Regions from separate parts of the Kitasatospora sp. NPDC087314 genome, predicted to be linked through region 1. Evidence: predicted binding sites of a transcription regulator. Region 1 holds the regulator's gene; the other holds the start of a gene.
The links. The regulator HrcA, encoded in region 1, represses chaperone genes, less so after heat shock. The targets are predictions, from matches to a motif close to TTNGCACTCNGNNNNNCNGAGTGCNAA.
Positions count from the first base shown of each region.

Region 2: a site for HrcA is predicted at 7,695-7,721, ahead of groES (co-chaperone GroES). Genes of this name have one in related genera too.

Region 1 is NZ_JBIUYE010000001.1:124,513-134,021, forward strand. Features, by position in the region: gene ACIO5E_RS00545 (DUF3097 domain-containing protein) at 1-18, opposite strand, end outside; gene ACIO5E_RS00550 (hypothetical protein) at 65-649, opposite strand; gene htpX (zinc metalloprotease HtpX) at 707-1,627, opposite strand; gene hrcA (heat-inducible transcriptional repressor HrcA) at 1,890-2,924, shown strand; gene dnaJ (molecular chaperone DnaJ) at 3,002-4,141, shown strand; gene ACIO5E_RS00570 (16S rRNA (uracil(1498)-N(3))-methyltransferase) at 4,223-4,972, shown strand; gene ACIO5E_RS00575 (PDZ domain-containing protein) at 5,045-8,308, shown strand; gene ACIO5E_RS00580 (histidine triad nucleotide-binding protein) at 8,497-8,850, shown strand; gene ACIO5E_RS00585 (ribonuclease Z) at 8,858-9,509, shown strand, end outside.
Region 2 is NZ_JBIUYE010000012.1:148,105-157,613, reverse strand. Features, by position in the region: gene alr (alanine racemase) at 1-37, shown strand, start outside; gene ACIO5E_RS25860 (alpha/beta fold hydrolase) at 34-1,233, shown strand; gene tsaE (tRNA (adenosine(37)-N6)-threonylcarbamoyltransferase complex ATPase subunit type 1 TsaE) at 1,341-1,838, shown strand; gene ACIO5E_RS25850 (hypothetical protein) at 1,945-2,139, shown strand; gene ACIO5E_RS25845 (hypothetical protein) at 2,175-2,744, opposite strand; gene tsaB (tRNA (adenosine(37)-N6)-threonylcarbamoyltransferase complex dimerization subunit type 1 TsaB) at 2,899-3,555, shown strand; gene rimI (ribosomal protein S18-alanine N-acetyltransferase) at 3,579-4,058, shown strand; gene tsaD (tRNA (adenosine(37)-N6)-threonylcarbamoyltransferase complex transferase subunit TsaD) at 4,051-5,142, shown strand; gene ACIO5E_RS25825 (hypothetical protein) at 5,139-5,399, shown strand; gene ACIO5E_RS25820 (polysaccharide deacetylase family protein) at 5,480-6,397, shown strand; gene ACIO5E_RS25815 (SAM-dependent methyltransferase) at 6,419-7,606, opposite strand; gene groES (co-chaperone GroES) at 7,862-8,167, shown strand; gene groL (chaperonin GroEL) at 8,284-9,509, shown strand, end outside.

The sequences.
Region 1 (9,509 bases):
GTACTGGCGGCTGTGCATGCAGGTGACTATAGGCAGCGCCAGCGCCCGAGGATCGGACGGCCCGTCACAGGCCCGGCGCGCCCCAGACCGGGAACCAGCGGCTGAGGTCCCTCTCCAGCCGCAGGTCGTTCCCCAGCAGCGCGTTGACCTGCAACTCCAGCGGGCTGTTGCGCCGCTCCCCGCCGCCGGGCATCGGGGCGAAGGGGTAGAAGGTGCCGCGCTTGTAGAGGTAGACCAGCGCCAGCGACTGTCCCTGCCCGTTGCGGAAGGCGACCAGCGAGCAGAGCAGCTGGGGCCCGAAGCCGTTCGCCTCCAGCTCGCTGTTGACCGCGTGCAGGTCGTTCACCAGCTCCGGCAGCTCCTCGGGGGTGTGCCGGGCGAGCAGCCAGGAGTAGCCGTAGCCGTCCTTGGAGGCCTCCACCGGGACGCCGCCGCGCTCGGTGTCGGCGTCCAGCAGCGCCCGCACCTGCTGCTCGACCTGTCCGAAGGCCGCGCCCTCGACGGCGGCGAAGCAGACCGAGCCGAGGCCGGTGGGGGTGAACCCGGCCCCGGCCTCCAGGGTGAGGGCGGCGGACGGTACGCCGAACAGCTGGTCGAGGTCGGGCTTGACGGGCTTGGTGCGCCCGAACAGGGCGTCCAGGATTCCCACGGCGGTCCTTTCGGGAGGGTGCGGGCGGAGTCGGGCGGAGCCGGGTGGAGGGGGGCGTCAGCGGCCGAGCTGCTCGGAGATCTTCGCCAGCTGCTCCAGACGCTTCTCCAGCGTCGGGTGGGTGGAGAACAGCTGGGCGGCGGTCTCCCGGGCGCTCAGCGCGGGGGCGAAGTAGAAGGCGTTGTAGGGCTGCGCCTGGCGCAGGTCCTTGCTGGGGATGGCGGCGATCTGCCCGGTGACCTTGGTGAGCGCGGAGGCGAGGGCGCTGGGCCGGCCGGTGAGCTGGGCGGCGGAGCGGTCGGCGGCGAGTTCCCGGTAGCGGGAGAGCAGCCGGGTGAGCAGGAAGCTGATGGCGTAGACGACCATCGACACCAGCGGGATGACCAGGGCGGCGATCGCCGCGTTCTGGTCGTTGTTGTTGCGGCCGCCGCCCATGAACCCGCCGTACATGGCGATCCGGGTCATGGCCCCGGCGAGGACACCGAGGAAGCCGGCGATGGTCATCACCGCGACGTCCCGGTGGGCGACGTGGGACAGTTCGTGGGCGAGGACGCCCTCCAGCTCCTCGGGTTCCAGCCGGCGCAGCAGGCCGGTGGTGACGCACACCACGGCGTTCTGCGGGTTGCGGCCGGTGGCGAAGGCGTTCGGCATGTCGTTGTCGGCGACCGCCACCCGGGGCTTGGGCATGTCCGCCAGCGCGCAGAGCCGGTCGACGGTGCCGTGCAGTTGCGGGTACTGCTCAGGGGTCACCTGGTGGGCGCCCATCGCCCGTTCGGTGATCTTGTCGCTGAACCAGAACTGGGCCACGAACAGCCCGCCGGAGATCAGGACGATCAGTGGCCAGGCGCCGCGCAGCAGCACGATCAGCAGGCCGGTGAAGCCGACGTACAGCAGCCCGATCACGAACATCGTCACGACCATGCGGCCGGTCAGGCCGCGGTCGGGCGCGAAACGGGTGTGCTGGCCCGAGCTCGACATTGCTTGCTCCTCCATTCGCCGTCGCTTCCGATGCTGCCACCCGGACGGCCCCGCGGCACCACCCCCGCGCCGGGAACTGCGGGCAGGATCACTCCGGCCGGGCCGTTCCTGCCGTTGGGCCCGGGCCTTACACTGGCAGGTACGGTTTTGGCACTCGGGTATGACGAGTGCCAAGGCGGGTCCCGGAACCGGGGTGTCCCGGAACGGGCAGCAGCATGTGCGACACAAACGGACAACGCGCGAAGACGGAGGTGTGTGCCCCATGGCCGGTGAGGTTCGCCAGCTCGACGACCGCAAGCTGGCCGTGCTCCGCGCGATCGTCCAGGACTACGTGGGGACCGAGGAGCCGGTCGGCTCCAAGGCCCTGGTGGAGCGGCACAACCTCGGGGTCTCCCCGGCCACCGTCCGCAACGACATGGCGGCGCTGGAGGAGGAGGGCTACATCCACCAGCCGCACACCAGCGCCGGGCGCATCCCCACCGACAAGGGGTACCGCCTGTTCGTCGACAAGCTCGCCGAGGTCAAGCCGATGAGCGCCCCCGAGCGCCGGGCGATCCGGCACTTCCTGGACGGCGCCGTCGACCTGGACGACGTGGTCGCCCGGACGGTGCGGCTGCTCGCCCAGCTCACCCGGCAGGTCGCGGTGGTGCAGTACCCCTCGCTGTCGCGCTCCACCGTCCGGCACATCGAGCTGGTCGCGCTGGCCCCGACCAAGGTGATGCTGGTCCTGATCACCAACACCGGCCGGGTCGAGCAGCGGATGGTGGACTGCCCGGGCCCGGTCGGCGAGACGGTCCTGGCGGACCTGCGGGCCCGGATCAACGCGCGGGCCGTCGGCCAGCGGCTGCCGGACGTGCCGGGCTTCCTGGAGGAGCTCCCGGCGGGTTTCGAGCAGCCGGACCGGCCGACCGTCAGCACCGTCCTGGCGACGCTGTTCGAGGCGCTCGCCGAACAGAACGAGGAGCGGATCATGCTGGCCGGCACGGCCAACCTGACCCGCTTCGGGCACGACTTCCCGCTCACCATCCAGCCGGTGCTGGAGGCACTGGAGGAGCAGGTCGTCCTGCTCCGCCTCCTGGGTGAGACCGCGGACGCCGCGATGACGGTCCGGATCGGGCGGGAGATCGCCTACGAGGGGCTGAATTCCACCTCGGTGGTCTCGGTCGGTTACGGTTCGGGCGACGAGAGCGTGGCCAAACTGGGTGTGATCGGTCCGACCCGGATGGACTATCCGGGCACAATGGGGGCGGTGCGAGCGGTGGCGCGGTACGTGGGTCAGATCCTGGCCGAGTCGTAGCAAACGGTCGCCGTTGGTCATCTGACGGCGACATCCCAGTCGCAGCACTACTACAGGCGGAACAAGCGGAGCATTTGGTGGCCACGGACTACTACGCGGTACTCGGCGTCCGACGGGATGCGGGGCAGGACGAGATCAAGAAGGCGTTCCGGCGCCTGGCACGCGAACTGCACCCGGACGTCAACCCGGACCCGAAGACGCAGGAGCGGTTCAAGGAGATCAACGCCGCCTACGAGGTGCTCTCCGATCCGCAGAAGCGCCAGGTCTACGACCTCGGCGGTGACCCGCTCTCGCCGGGCGGCGGGGGCGCGGGCGGCTTCGGCGCGGGCGCGGCGGGCTTCGGGTTCTCCGACATCATGGACGCCTTCTTCGGCGCCGCGGCCGGCCAGCGCGGCCCGCGCTCGCGCACCCGCCGCGGCCAGGACGCCATGATCCGGCTGGAGATCACCCTGGAGGAGGCCGCCTTCGGCACCACCAAGGAACTCCAGGTCGACACGGCCGTCACCTGCACCACCTGCAGCGGCGAGGGCGCGGCCCCCGGCACCTCCGCGCAGACCTGTGACATGTGCCGCGGCAAGGGCGAGGTCTCCCAGGTCACCCGGTCCTTCCTGGGCCAGGTCATGACCTCCCGCCCCTGCCCGCAGTGCCAGGGCTTCGGCACCGTCGTGCCGACCCCGTGCCCGGAGTGCGCCGGCGACGGCCGGGTCCGGGCCCGCCGCACCCTGACCGTCAAGATCCCGGCCGGTGTCGACAACGGCACCCGGATCCAGCTGGCCGGCGAGGGCGAGGTCGGCCCCGGCGGCGGCCCGGCCGGCGACCTGTACGTCGAGATCGCCGAGACCACCCACACCGTCTTCCAGCGGCGCGGGGACGACCTGCACTGCACCGTCACCATCCCGATGACGGCCGCGGCCCTCGGCACCCAGGTGCCGCTGCAGACCCTGGACGGGCTGGAGGAGGTCGACATCCGGCCCGGCACCCAGTCCGGCCAGTCGATCCCGCTGCACGGCCGGGGCATCACCCACCTGCGCGGGGGCGGCCGGGGCGACCTGATAGTGCATGTCGAGGTGCAGACGCCCGGCAAGCTCGACGCCGAGCAGGAGGAGCTGCTGCGCCGGCTCGCGGTGCTGCGCGGCGAGGAGCGGCCGTCCGGCCAGTTCGCGCCGGGCCAACAGGGCCTGTTCTCGCGCCTGAAGGACGCGTTCAACGGCCGGTAGCCGTCCGCGTGGGGGTGCCGGGGTTCTGCCCGGCACCCCTTTCGCGTTCCCGATCCGCCCCCACCACCGGAGGTTCCCCGCATGACCGCCCCCGTCTTCGTCGTCGAGACCGAGCGGATCGCCGCCGCCGCACCCGGCGCCGTGGTGCGCCTCGACGGGCCGGAGGGGCGGCACGCGGCCGCGGTGAAGCGGCTGACCGCGGGCGAGGCGGTGACCCTGGCCGACGGGCTGGGCCTCGGGGTGGACGGGACGGTCGCCGAGGTGCTCGGCAAGGACGCGGTCGACGTCACGGTGGCGGCCGTGCGCCGGGAGCCCGAGCCGGCGCCGCGGATCGTCGTCGTCCAGGCGCTGCCCAAGGGAGACCGCGGCGAGCTCGCGGTGGAGACCATGACCGAGGTCGGCGTGGACGTGGTGATCCCGTGGGCCGCCTCGCGCTGCATCACGCAGTGGAAGGGCGACCGGGGGGCCAAGGCGCTCGCCAAGTGGCGGGCCACCGCCCGGGAGGCCGGCAAGCAGTCCCGCCGGCTGCGCTTCCCCGAGGTGCGCGAGCCGGCGACCACCCGGCAGCTGGCGCCGGTCCTGGCGGGGGCGGCGTTCGCCGCCGTGCTGCACGAGGAGGGCGCCGAGCCGCTGGCGCGGGCCGCGCTGCCCGAGGCCGGGGACGTGGTGCTGGTGGTCGGCCCGGAGGGCGGTGTCTCCCCGGAGGAGCTGGCCGCCTTCGCCGAGGCGGGCGCGAAGCCGTACCGGCTGGGCCCGTCGGTGCTGCGCACCTCCACCGCCGGGGTGGCCGCCGGCGCGCTGCTGCTGGGCCGTACCGGCCGCTGGTCGTAGCGGGCTCCGCCCGGGGGCGGGAGTCCGCGAAAATCGGCCCGCGCGGTGCGCGTGGGTGCCTACGCTGACCGCGTGACGGAACCCCTGAGCACCTCCGCGGGCGCCTATCTGCGCCACCCCCATCTGCACGGCGACCTGGTCACCTTCGTCGCCGAGAACGACGTCTGGCTGGCCCCGCTGGACGGCGGCCGGGCCTGGCGGCTGACGGCCGATCACCTGCCGGTCCACCACCCCCGGTTCGCCCCGGACGGGCGGCACATCGCCTTCACCTCCGCCCGGGACGGCTCGCCCGAGGTGCACGTGGTGCCGGTGGACGGCGGCCCGTCCCGCCGGCTCACCCACTGGGGCAGCGACCAGACCCAGCTGCAGGGCTGGACGGCCGACGGCCGCCCGATCGCCACCACCACCGCCGGCGAGGCCACCCTGCGCCGCACCTGGGCGCACGCGGTGCCGCTGGACGGCGGCGAGCCGGTGCGGCTGCCGTACGGACCGGTCGGCGGGCTCGCCTTCGAGCCGCAGGGCGCCGGGGTGCTGCTGGGCACCGTCAACAACCGCGAGCCGGCCTGGTGGAAGCGCTACCGGGGCGGCCGGGCGGGCAAGCTGTGGATCGGCCGGGACGAGTTCGCGCGGGTGCACGAGGACCTGGCCGGCCAGCTCTCCTCGCCGCTGTGGGTGGGGGACCGGATCGCCTTCCTGTCCGACCACGAGGGCGTCGGCGAGCTGTACTCCAGCCTCCCGGACGGTTCCGACCTGCGCCGCCACACCACCTGCCCGGAGGGCTTCTACGCCCGCAACGCCACCACCGACGGCACCCGGGTGGTCTTCCACCGGGCCGGCGACCTGTGGCTGCTGGAGAGCCTGGCGCAGGGCGTCGAGCCGCGCCGGCTGGACGTCCGGCTGGCCGGCCCGCGCAGCGGCCGCCGGCCCCGCCCGGTGTACGCCGCGCACTGGCTGGAGTCCGTCGCCCCCGACCGCACCGGCCGGGCGAGCGCGGTGGTGGTGCGCGGCGGGGTGCACTGGCTGACCCACCGCGAGGGCCCGGCCCGGGTGCTGGACGAGACGCCGGGTGTGCGCGGGCGCCTCGCCCGGGTGGTGCCGGGCGACGACGGCGCCCAGGGCGTGCTCTGGGTGTCCGACGCCGAGGGCGAGGACGCCCTGGAGTTCGCGCCCGCCGTGCAGGGCGCCGAGCGCCGCCGGCTGGCGGCCGGCCGGCTCGGTCGGGTCAACTCCCTGGTGGTGTCCCCGGACGGCAAGCAGGCGGCGCTCGGCGTGCACGACGGCCGGGTGCTGCTGGTCGCGCTCGCCGACGGCACCGTGCACGAGCTGGCCCGCAGCGCCGACGGCGAGGTCAGCGGGCTGGCCTTCAGCCCGGACTCGGCCTGGCTGGCGTGGTCGAGCCCGGTGGAGGGCCTGGGCCCCTTCTCGCTGCGCCAGATCGTGCTGGCCAACCTGGCCACCCGGACGGTCGGCGAGGTCACCCAGCAGCGCTTCATCGACACCTCGCCGGCCTTCACCGCGGACGGCCGGTACCTGGCGTTCCTGTCGGTGCGCAACTTCGACCCGGTCTACGACGCGCACGTCTTCGACCTGTCGTTCCCGAACGGCTGCCGCCCGTACCTGATCACGCTGGCCGCCGACACGCCGTCCCCGTTCGGGCCGCAGCGGGCCGGGCGCCCGCTCGGCGGGGAGGAGGACGAGCCGCGCGGCAAGAAGGCGGACGGCGAGGAGGCCGCCGCCGACGCCCCGCCGGTGACCAGGGTCGACCTGGACGGCATCGTCGACCGGATCGTGCCGTTCCCGGTCGAGGGCGGCCGCTTCGACTCGCTGCGGGCCGCCAAGGACGGCGTTCTGTGGACCAGGGCCCCGCTGCTCGGCGAACTCGGCGACGAGGCGGCCTCGCTGGACGAGGAGCGGCCCCGGCCGGCACTGGAGCGGTACGACCTGAAGAAGCGTCGCGTCGAGCAACTCGTGCAGGGCGTCGACGAGTTCGCGGTCAGCGGGGACGGCGCCCGGGTGGCGGTGCTGGACGAGGGCGAGCTGCGGATCGTCCCCGCCGACCACAAGGCGAGCGGCGAGGACGACGAGGTGACCGTCGACCTGGCCCGGCTGCGGGTCACCGTCGACCCGGCCGCCGAGTGGCGCCAGATGTACGCCGAGAACGGCCGCCTGATGCGGGACAACTTCTGGCGCGCCGACCTCGGCGGCGTCGACTGGGAGGGCGTCCTGGACCGCTACCGGCCGCTGGTGGAGCGGGTCGGCTCGCACGACGACCTGGTCGACCTGCTCTGGGAGGTGCACGGCGAACTCGGCACCTCGCACGCCTACGTGCTGCCGTACGGCCTGCACACCGAGCCCGCCCGGCGCCAGGGCCTGCTCGGCGCCGACCTTGCCAAGGACGGCGACCGGTGGCGGATCGCCCGGATCCTGCCCGGCGAGTCCTCCGACCCCCGGGCCCGCTCGCCGCTGGCCGCGCCCGGCGTCGCGATCCGCCCGGGCGACGCGGTCCTGGCCGTCAACGGCCGCCCGGTGGACCCGGTCACCGGCCCGGCGCCGCTGCTGGCCGGCACCGCCGGGCAGCCGGTCGAGCTGACCGTGGCCGGCAAGGACGGCACCGACCAGCGCCACCCGGTGGTCGTCCCGCTCGCCGACGAGGAGCCGCTGCGCTACCACGACTGGGTGGCCGGGCGGCGGGCCGCCGTGCGCGAGCTGTCCGCCGGGCGGCTCGGCTACCTGCACATCCCCGACATGCAGACCACCGGCTGGGCCCAGATCCACCGCGACCTGCGCTCGGAGATGGCCAAGGAGGGCGTGGTCGTCGACATCCGGGAGAACCGCGGCGGCCACACCTCGCAGCTGGTGATCGAGAAGCTGGCCCGCCGGATCATCGGCTGGGGCGTCGCCCGCGACGTCGCCAGCCCGATGCCCTACCCCGGTGACGCCCCGCGCGGGCCGCTCGTCGCGCTCGCCAACGAGTTCTCCGGCTCGGACGGCGACATCGTCAACGCCGCCATCCAGGCGCTGGGGCTGGGCCCGGTGGTCGGCACCCGCACCTGGGGCGGGGTGATCGGCATCGACAGCCAGTACCGGCTGGTCGACGGCACCCTGGTGACCCAGCCCAAGTACGCGTTCTGGGTGGAGAACTACGGCTGGGGCGTGGAGAACCACGGCGTCGACCCGGACGTCGAGGTGCCGTTCGCCCCGCACCAGTGGGCGGCGGGGGAGGACCCGCAGCTGGCCGAGGGCGTCCGGATCGCCCTCGCCGCGCTCGCCGGGACCCCGTCCCGGACGGCCCCGCCGGTGCCCGGGGAGCAGACCGGGGAGCAGGCCGGGGAGTAGGCCGGGGATCGGGCCCGGAGCGGGAGGCCGGGCGGGCCGACGTCCCACTCCGGGCGGCAAGCGGGATGCGGGCCGTGGTCGGGACGCGCCCGGTCGGCCGCGAGCAGCTGCCGGAGTATCAGCAGGCGGTCGGGCGGCTCGGCTAGGCTGCCGCCGTACGGCCCACGACACAACCCGAGGAGAAGCCGATGGCCGGCGAGCCGCAGCCCGACTGCCTGTTCTGCAAGATCGTGGCGGGCGAGATCCCGGCAACCGTGGTGCGCAAGACCGAGCGCATCCTCGCCTTCCGCGACATCGCCCCCAAGGCCCCGGTGCACGTCCTGGTCATCCCGCACGTCCACTACCCGAACGCCGCCGCGCTGGCCGCCGCGGAGCCGGAGATCGCCGGTGAACTCCTCGCCGAGGCGGGCGCGGTGGCCAAGGACGAGGGTCTGGAGGACTACCGGCTGATCTTCAACACCGGCGCCGGCGCCGGTCAGACGATCTTCCACGCCCACGTCCACGTGCTCGGCGGCAAGCCGATGACCGAGAGCATGGTCTGAACCCGACGTGTCACAGCGCGAACTCGTCGTCCTCGGCACCGCCAGCCAGGTGCCCACCCGGCACCGCAACCACAACGGCTACCTGCTCCGCTGGGACGGCGAGGGCCTGCTGTTCGACCCCGGCGAGGGTACTCAGCGGCAGATGCTGCACGCCGGGGTCTCGGCCACCCAGATCACCAGGATCGCCGTGACGCACTTCCACGGCGACCACTGCCTGGGCCTCGCCGGGGTGATCCAGCGGATCAACCTGGACCGCGTCCCGCACCCGGTGGACGTCTACTTCCCGGCCTCCGGCGAGGTCTACTTCGAGCGGCTGCGGAACGCCACCGCGTACCACGAGACGGCCGTGCTGCGGCCCCGGCCGATCGACGAGCCGGGCCCGCTGCCCGCGCCCGGCGCCCGCTTCGCGCTGGACGCCGTGCGACTCTCCCACCCCGTGGAGTCCTTCGGCTACCGGCTGTCCGAGCCCGACGGCCGCCGCCTGGTGCCCGAACGGCTCGCCGCGCTCGGCGTCTTCGGCCCCGCGGTCGGCCGGCTGCAGCACGAGGGCGCGATCGAGGCGGACGGCCGGCGGGTCACCCTGGAGGAGGTCAGCGAGCCCCGGCCGGGCCAGCGGTTCGCCTTCGTGATGGACACCCGGCTCTGCGACGGCGTGCACG
Region 2 (9,509 bases), on a different contig from region 1:
CCTGGGCGGCAGCCAGATCGAGGGCCTGACCGCATGACGGCCGGAGCGGCCGAGGACGGCCCGGTCTCGGCGGTGGCCAAGGCGGCCGGCGCGGCCTCCGGGGTGAGCCGGGCGGGCGTGATCGGGATCTCGGTCGGCGTGCTGGCGGCCGGGGCGGCCGCCGGGGTGGCGATCGAGCGGCTGACCGTCGGCCGGGCGACCCGCCGCCGGGCCCGGGCCGAGCTGGACGCCGAGGCCCCGTACGGCTCGCTGCGCGGGCGCCCGCGCACGGTGGCCGCGCCGGACGGCACCGAGCTGTACGTCGAACTGGACGGCACCGGCTGGTCCGAGCCGGACGGCGGCACCCCCGGCGCCGAGCCGCTGACCGTGGTGTTCTGCCACGGCTACTGCCTCAGCCAGGACAGCTGGCACTTCCAGCGGGCCGCGCTGCGCGAGGGCCTGCGGCTGGTCTTCTGGGACCAGCGCAGCCACGGCCGCTCCGAGCGCTCCCGCTCCTACCTGGCCGGCGAGCCGGCCAGCATCGACCAGCTGGGCGGGGACCTCAAGGCGGTGATCGACGCCGTCGCGCCGACCGGGCCGCTGGTGCTGGTGGGCCACTCGATGGGCGGCATGACGGTGATGGCGCTGGCCGACCAGCACCCGGAGCTGTTCCGCGAGCGGGTGGCCGGCGTCGCGCTGATCGGCACGCTGGCGGGGGACTGGAACGAGGTCAGCCTCGGCCTGCCGTCGGCCGGCGCGAAGCTGTTCAAGAAGGTCGCGCCCGGGATGATGCGGCTGCTGGGCCGCCAGGTCGAGCTGGTGGAGGCGACCAGGCGGCTGGGTTCGGACGTCACCTCCGTCTTCTACCGGAAGTTCTCCTTCGGCGGGAGGGACGTCGACCCGGGCGTGGTGCGGTTCGCCGAGCAGCTGCTGGACGCCACCCCGATCGACGTGGTCGCCGAGTTCTACCCGGTGTTCGGCGCCCACGAGAAGTACGCGGCGCTCGCCGCCCTGCACGGACTGCCGACGCTGGTGCTGGCCGGTACGAAGGACCTGCTGACGCCGTCGGCGCACAGCGAGGCGATGGCCGAGCGGCTGCCCGGCGCGGAACTGGTCCTGGTGGAGGGCGCCGGGCACCTGGTGATGCTGGAGCGCCCGGAACTGGTCGACGACGAGCTGGCGGCGTTGCTGCGCCGGGCCGCCGAACTCGCCGGCGTCGCGCCGCCGCCCCCGGCGGTCCTGGACCAGGCCTGAGACCCGCCCCGAGGCCGCCCGGCACACGCCGGGTCGGCGATGTGGCACGGTAGCGGGGGCGGCCGGTGGTCGGCACGCCGGTACGGACCGAAGGGCACGACACGCGCATGGGCTCGCACGCCACTCTCACCGTCCCCACCCCGGAGCGGATGGGCCGGCTCGGCCGGGAGCTGGCCGCGCTGCTGCGGCCGGGGGACCTGGTACTGCTCTCCGGCGAGCTGGGGGCCGGGAAGACCACGCTGACCCGGGGCCTGGGGGAGGGACTGCAGGTCCGCGGGGCGGTGACCTCGCCGACCTTCGTGATCGCCCGGGTGCACCCGTCGCTGGTCGGCGGCCCGGCGCTGGTGCACGTGGACGCGTACCGGCTCGGCGGGGACCTGGACGAGATGGAGGACCTCGACCTGGACGTGTCGCTGCCGGAGTCGGTGGTCGTGGTCGAGTGGGGCGAGGGCAAGGTCGAGCGGCTGTCCGAGGACCGGCTGGAGGTGCGGATCGAGCGCGCTCTCGGCGACACCGCCGACGAGGACGACCTGGACCCGCGCCGGGTGGTGCTGACCGGCGTCGGCCCGCGCTGGACGGGCGTCGCGCTGGAGGCGCTCGCCTGAGCCGGTGCGCCCTTTTGCCGACGGGCTGTCGGTAAGTGTTGCGGGCGGGGTGCCGGGCGTGGTGGGATGGGTGCTGCGGTTAGGTCTGCCTAACTAGGGAGGCGCCATGTCGAGCACCACCCCCGCCCCGGAGCGCGCCGTGCACGGCGCCGGGGCCGGAGAGTCCGCCCGCCGCGCGCAGGGGGAGCCGATGCGGGCGCTGCTGGCCGCCTGCGCGGCCGCCGAGGCGGTGTCCACCCCGCCCGGGCCGGAGCCCCGGGAAGTCGAGGAACCGGAGACCGGAACGCCCCGCGCGGCCTAGGGCCCGCCCCGGGGCCCGTCCGGCGGGCCGGGGCGTCAGGCGATCACGACCACCTTGGTGTCCTTCGGCGCGAAGTCCCAGAGCAGCTGGCCCTCCGGGCGACCGCTGCGGATGCCGCCGGTCTTCGCCTTCGGGTCGACGGTCGGCGTGGCGCCGTCCACGGTCGCGCTGAAGCCGAACACCACGCCGTTCTGCTGCGCGAAGCGCACCACGTGCTCGATCTGCCGGCCGTCCGTCCCGGTGGTGCCGGCGGTGCGGCTGTAGACCGCGTAGCTGCCCGGGGCCGGTTCGACCGAGCCCGGGGTGACCGGGAAGGCGGCCGTGACCTGCGGGGTCTTCTTCGGGTCGACCAGCCAGACGTAGTGGCTGCCGATCGAGTAGACCACCCGCGTGCCGGTGCCCGAGGTGGTCGGCAGCGCCGGGACCGTCGGGGTGGCCGAGGCGCTCGGCGTCGCGGAGGCGGCCGGCCCGCTGGACGTCGTGGTGCTGGCGACCGGCTTGGCGCCGCCGGCCCGGTCCTGAGCGCCGTTGGCCTGGAAGGCCAGCAGGCTCACCACCGCCAGGGCCCCCAGGGTCAGCCCCGTGACCACCACACCAGGACCCATCTTCGCCACGTGCTGCTCCCGCCGCCGTCCCTTTACGTACCGCCCCATCGTGCCAGGTTCGCCCGGCGGGGGAGCGGCGCCCCGGATGTGTGTTCCGGGTCAGCACGCCCGAGCGATCAGCCGGTCGGCTCAACGTCGGTCTAACCTTGACCCCGTGCTGCTGCTCGCGTTCGACACCGCTACCCCCGCCGTCACCGCCGCCGTCCACGACGGCACGGCCGTCCTCGCCGAGACCCACCAGGTCGACGCCCGGCGCCACGGCGAACTGCTCCTGCCCGCGATCGACCGGGTCCTGCGGGCGGCCGGTGTGGACAAGCACCGGCTCACCGGCATCGCGGTGGGCGTCGGCCCCGGCCCGTACACCGGCCTGCGGGTCGGTCTGGTGACCGCCGCCGCGCTCGGCCACGCGCTCGGGCTGCCGGTGCACGGCGTCTGCACCCTGGACGCGATCGCCCACCAGGCCCGCGCCGAGGGTCTGGCCGGGCAGCCGTTCACGGTGGCCACCGACGCGCGCCGCAAGGAGGTCTACTGGGCCTCCTACGACGCCGACGGCCGGCGCACCGAGGGCCCCGGCGTGGACCGCCCGGCCGAGCTGCCCCCGCAGCCACGCTCGGTCGGCGCCGGCGCGCTGCTCTACCCCGAGGCCTTCCCCGGCGCGCACGGCCCCGAGCACGTGTCGGCCGGCGCCCTGGCGGCCTTCGCCGCCGCCGAGCTGGCCGCCGGGCGCGAGCTGCTGCCGAACGTCCCGCTGTACCTGCGCCGCCCGGACGCCCAGGTCCCGGCGGGCTACAAGGCGGTGCTCCCGGCGTGAACCACGGCACCACCCTGCGCCCGATGCGCTGGTGGGACATCGCGCCGGTGCTGGAGCTGGAGCTGGAGCTCTTCCCCGAGGACGCCTGGTCCACCGGGATGTACTGGTCCGAGCTGGCCGAGACCCACTCCGGCGGCACCCGCCACTACACCGTCGCCACCACCCCGGACGGTGCCATCGTCGGCTACGCCGGACTGATGGTGATCGCCGGTGAGGGCGACGTCCAGACCATCGCCGTCGACCAGCGCCACCAGGGCGCCGGCCTCGGCGCGGCGCTGCTCACCGACCTGATCCGGGAGGCCGCCCGGCGCGGCTGCGCCGAACTGCTGCTGGAGGTGCGGGTGGACAACCCGCGCGCCCAGCGGCTGTACGAGCGCTACGGCTTCCAGCCGGTGGGCATCCGGCGCGGCTACTACCAGCCCGCCAACGTCGACGCGCTGGTGATGCGCCTCGACCACCCGAGCACTGACCCGAAGGACCTTAAGGACACCCGCCATGGCTGACGAACCGCTCGTCCTCGGCATCGAGACCTCCTGCGACGAGACCGGCGTCGGCATCGTGCGCGGCACCACGCTGCTGGCCGACGCGGTCGCCTCCAGCGTCAACGACCACGCCCGCTTCGGCGGCGTCGTCCCGGAGATCGCCAGTCGCGCGCACCTGGAGGCGATGGTCCCGACCATCCAGCGCGCCCTGGACACCGCCGGCGTCAAGGCCGCCGACCTGGACGGCATCGCCGTCACCGCCGGCCCCGGCCTGGCCGGCGCGCTGCTGGTCGGCGTCAGTGCCGCCAAGGCGTACGCCTGGGCGCTGGACAAGCCGCTGTACGGGGTCAACCACCTCGCCTCGCACATCTGCGTCGACCAGCTGGAGCACGGCCGGCTGCCCTCGCCGACGATGGCGCTGCTGGTCTCCGGCGGGCACTCCTCGCTGCTGCTCAGCGAGGACATCACCAGCGACGTCCGCCCGCTCGGCGCGACCATCGACGACGCGGCCGGCGAGGCCTTCGACAAGGTCGCCCGGGTGCTCGGCCTGGGCTTCCCCGGTGGCCCCGTGGTCGACCGCACCGCCCGCGAGGGCGACCGCAAGGCGATCGCCTTCCCGCGCGGCCTGAGCGGCCGGAACGACCCGGCGTACGACTTCTCCTTCTCCGGCCTGAAGACCGCCGTCGCCCGCTGGGTGGAGGCCAAGCGCCGGGCCGGCGAGGAGGTGCCGATCGCCGACGTGGCGGCGTCCTTCCAGGAGGCCGTCACCGACGTGCTCACCCGCAAGGCCGTCAAGGCGTGCAAGGACAACGGCGTCGACCACCTGATGATCGGCGGCGGGGTGGCCGCCAACTCGCGGCTGCGCGAGATGGCCCAGCAGCGCTGCGACCGGGCCGGCATCCGGCTGCGGGTGCCCCGGCCGGGCCTGTGCACCGACAACGGCGCGATGGTGGCCGCACTGGGCTCCGAGATGGTGTGGCGTAATCGCACGCCGTCCGCGTTCGACCTGTCCGCCGACTCCTCGCTGCCGGTGACCGAGGTGCACGTGCCCCACACGGACTTCCACGGCCAGGCCTACGAGGCCCTCACCGGCGGCACCGCGTGACCGTCGCCGCGATGTGGGAGGCCCGCGCCGCCGCCGGGCGCGGGCCCGAACTCACCGCCTGGGTGCGGGAGTCGGCGCTGCCCGCAGTGCGCGGCTCGGCCGGGCTGGAACGCGCCGAGCTGTTCGGTGCGCCCGGCGAGAGGGTGTTGCTGATCACCTGGTGGAGCGGCGAGCCGGTGCCGGTCGCCGACCCGCCGGCCGAGCTGCTCGGCCGCCCGGTGCACCGCTGGTCCTTCACCAGCGAGCACGTCGAATAGACCCTGGACGGGAACCGCCGCCGTGGCCGCTACCGTGCATAGCTGAGAAGAAGCTGGACGGGAACCGGGAGCGCGGTGCGGTGAACAGGGACGGTCGGAGCAGGACCAGGACGTACGCGGTGGGGGCGCTGGCCCTGCTGGCCCTGGCCACCGGATGCGGCGACAACGGCGGCGGCGCCGCGGCCCCGGCGGGCGGGGGCACCTCGGCGGCCGCACCCCGGCCCACCGGCGCCGCCGCGCCGACCAGCGCGGCCGGCACCCCCGCCCCGACCGCCCCGGCCCCGGCCGGCGCGGACGCGGCGGCCTGGGCGAAGTGGAACCTCAAGCCGCTGGCGCCGGCCCCCGCGCCGCCCACCGACAAGCCCATCAAGCTCGAACGGACCGGCACCGTGCCGGTGTTCAGCGAGGTGAAGACGACCGACAAGGTCGTCTTCATCACCATCGACGACGGCGCCGAGAAGGACCCGAAGTTCGTCGAGATGCTGACCGAGCTCAAGGTGCCGATCTCGATGTTCCTGACCCGGGACATCGTCAAGAACGACTACGGCTACTTCAAGCCGCTCCAGGCGCTCGGCAACCACATCCAGAACCACACCGTGGACCACCCGGTGATGAGCAAGATCCCGGCGGAGAAGCAGAAGTCCGAGATCTGCGACGCGCAGTCCGCGCTCACCCAGCAGTACGGCACCGCCCCGCTGCTGTTCCGCCCGCCGTTCGGGGACGGCGCCAACACCCCGACGCTGAACAACTCGGTGCAGCAGTGCGGTCCGCGCGCGATCGTGCTCTGGCGCGAGTCGATGCAGATCCACGACATGCAGTACCAGGCGGCGGACAAGAAGCTGAAGTCCGGGGACATCATCCTGGCGCACTTCCGCGGCCCGAAGGAGCTCAAGGGCGCCACGATGACCCAGATGTTCGGCGACCTGCTGGCCCGGATCCAGGAGCAGGGCTTCTCGGTGGCCCGGCTGGAGGACTACATCCAGGCGCCCGCCTCGTAGCCCTCCCGGCCCGTAGGGCCGTCAGACCGGCTGCCCCAGCATCATCAGGGGCCCGTGGTCGGTGCGGCTGAGGATCACCGTGACGGAGTTCGGCCCGGAGGGCTTGAGCTGGCGGCGCAGCTCCTCCGGGGTGATCGCCATCCCGCGCTTCTTGATCACCACCGTGCCGACCCCGCGCTCGCGCAGCAGCGCCTTCAGCCGCTTGATGTGGAACGGCAGCACGTCGGTGAGCTCGAAGGCGTGCGCGTACGGGGTGGCGACCAGCTCGTCCGAGGTCAGGTAGGCGATCTTCGGGTCGATCAGCCGGCCGCCCACCTGCTCGGCCACCTCGGCCACCAGGTGGGCCCGGATCACCGCGCCGTCCGGCTCGTACAGGTAGCGTCCGACCGGGCCGGCCGGCGGGTCGGGCAGGTCGCCGCCGGTGAGGCTGGCGGCCTGCGGCAGCAGGGTGGCGCGGTGCGGGCGGGCGGCCTCGGTGCCGAACCAGAGCACCGCCTCCTTGACGTCCCCGTGGTCGGAGACCCACTCCGCCTCGGCGTCCGCCGGGACGGCCTCGTGCGGGATGCCCGGCGCCACCTTCAGCGCGCCGATCGGGGTCCGGCGGCCGGCCTCGATCGCCCAGGAGAGCGGCGGGGCGTACGCCTCCGGGTCGAACACCCGGCCGCGCGAGGTCCGCCGGGCGGGGTCGGTGAACACCGCGTCGTAGCCGGTGACGTCCACCTCGGCGACGTCCGCGCAGCGCACCCGGACCAGGTCGGCCAGGCCCAGGGCGGCCGCGTTGGCGGCGGTGGCCGCGCAGGCCGCCGGGTCCCGGTCGACGGCCAGCACCTCGATCCCGGCCCGGGCCAGCGCCAGCACGTCCCCGCCGATGCCGCAGCACAGGTCGGCCAGCCGCCGGACGCCCAGCTCGGCGAACCGCCGCGCCCGCCACTCGGCCACGCTGCGCCGGGTGGACTGCTCGACGCCGTTGGGCGTGAAGTACATCAGGTCGGCGTCCGCCCCGAACTTCGCCCGGGCCCGCTGCCGCAGCCGGGCCTGCCCGAACGCCGCCGACACCAGCTCGGCCGGGTGCTCCCGCCGCAGCCGGGTGGCCAGTGCCAGCTCCTCCTCGGGCGTGAACTCGCGCAGCTCGGCGAGCAGGGCCTGGCCCTCGGGGGTCAGCAGCGGCTGGAGGTTCTCGGTGTCCACGGGGCCATTCTGACCGGTCAGCGGCGGTGGGCCGTGGACGTCCCGGCGGGCGGGCCGACCGTACACGCGTACGGCCAGCCGTCCGTGGCGTGGGTTCTCGGGCGCGCCGTTGGCACTCTGGTTGACTGAGTGCTAACACCGGCCTATGGTCGTCCTTGGCACTCCCCAGTGGGGGAGTGCTAACGCGAAGACGCGTGCCTGACCCCCGCGACGGCAGGCTCGCAGATTCGCTCCTACCCGTTAGAAACCCCGTAATCTCCGAAGGGGAGCTCGGACGTGACCACCAGCAGCAAGGTTGCCATCAAGCCGCTTGAGGACCGCATCGTGGTCCAGCCGCTCGACGCCGAGACCACCACGGCCTCCGGCCTGGTTATCCCGGACACCGCCAAGGAGAAGCCCCAGGAGGGCGTCGTCCTGGCTGTCGGCCCGGGCCGCTTCGAGGATGGCCAGCGTCTGCCGCTCGACGTCGCCGTCGGTGACATCGTCCTGTACTCGAAGTACGGCGGCACCGAGGTGAAGTACCAGGGCGAGGAGTACCTCGTCCTCTCGGCCCGCGACGTTCTCGCGATCATCGAGAAGTAAGTCGTTCCGACCCGCCCCGGATCCGTGTCCCAAGTGACAGGGGCCCGGGGCGTGGTTGTTGGTTCACGTAGTTCGGCGGCCGGTGGGCCGGTCGTAGCCCCGAGGGAATAGGGAACATGGCGAAGATCCTGCAGTTCGACGAGGACGCCCGCCGCTCGCTGGAGCGCGGTGTCAACAAGCTGGCCGACACCGTCAAGGTGACCATCGGCCCCAAGGGCCGCAACGTCGTCATCGACAAGAAGTTCGGCGCCCCGACCATCACCAACGACGGTGTCACCATCGCCCGTGAGGTCGAGCTGGACGACCCGTACGAGAACCTTGGCGCGCAGCTCGTCAAGGAGGTCGCCACCAAGACCAACGACGTCGCGGGTGACGGCACCACCACCGCCACCGTGCTGGCCCAGGCCCTGGTCAACGAGGGTCTGCGCAACGTCGCCGCCGGCGCCGGCCCGGCCGCTCTGAAGAAGGGCATCGACAAGGCCGTCGCCGCCGTCTCCGAGCACCTGCTGTCCATCGCCCGCGAGATCGAGGGCAAGGACGACGTCGCCGCCGTCGCGTCCCTCTCCGCGCAGGACACCCAGGTCGGCGAGCTGATCGCCGAGGCGATCGACAAGGTCGGCAAGGACGGTGTCATCACCGTCGAGGAGTCGAACACCTTCGGCGTGGAGCTGGACTTCACCGAGGGCATGCAGTTCGACAAGGGCTACCTGTCGCCGTACTTCGTCACCGACGCGGAGCGGCAGGAGGCGGTCCTGGAGGACCCGTACATCCTGATCAACCAGGGCAAGATCTCCTCCATCCAGGAGCTGCTGCCGCTGCTGGAGAAGATCCTGCAGGGCGGTGCCTCCAAGCCGCTGCTGATCATCGCCGAGGACGTCGACGGCGAGGCGCTGTCCACCCTCGTGGTGAACAAGATCCGCGGCACCTTCAACGCGGTCGCCGTCAAGGCCCCGGGCTTCGGCGACCGCCGCAAGGCGATCCTCGGCGACCTGGCCACCCTGACCGGCGGCACGGTCATCTCCGAGGAGGTCGGCCTCAAGCTCGACCAGGTCGGCCTGGACGTGCTGGGCACCGCCCGCCGCGTGACCATCACCAAGGACGAGACGACCGTCGTCGACGGTGCCGGTGACACCGAGGCCGTGGCCGGCCGCGTCGCCCAGATCAAGGGCGAGATCGCCGCCACCGACTCCGACTGGGACCGCGAGAAGCTGCAGGAGCGCCTGGCCAAGCTGGCCGGCGGCGTCTGCGTCATCAAGGTCGGCGCCGCCACCGAGGTGGAGCTGAAGGAGCGCAAGCACCGCCTGGAGGACGCCATCTCGGCGACCCGTGCCGCGGTCGAGGA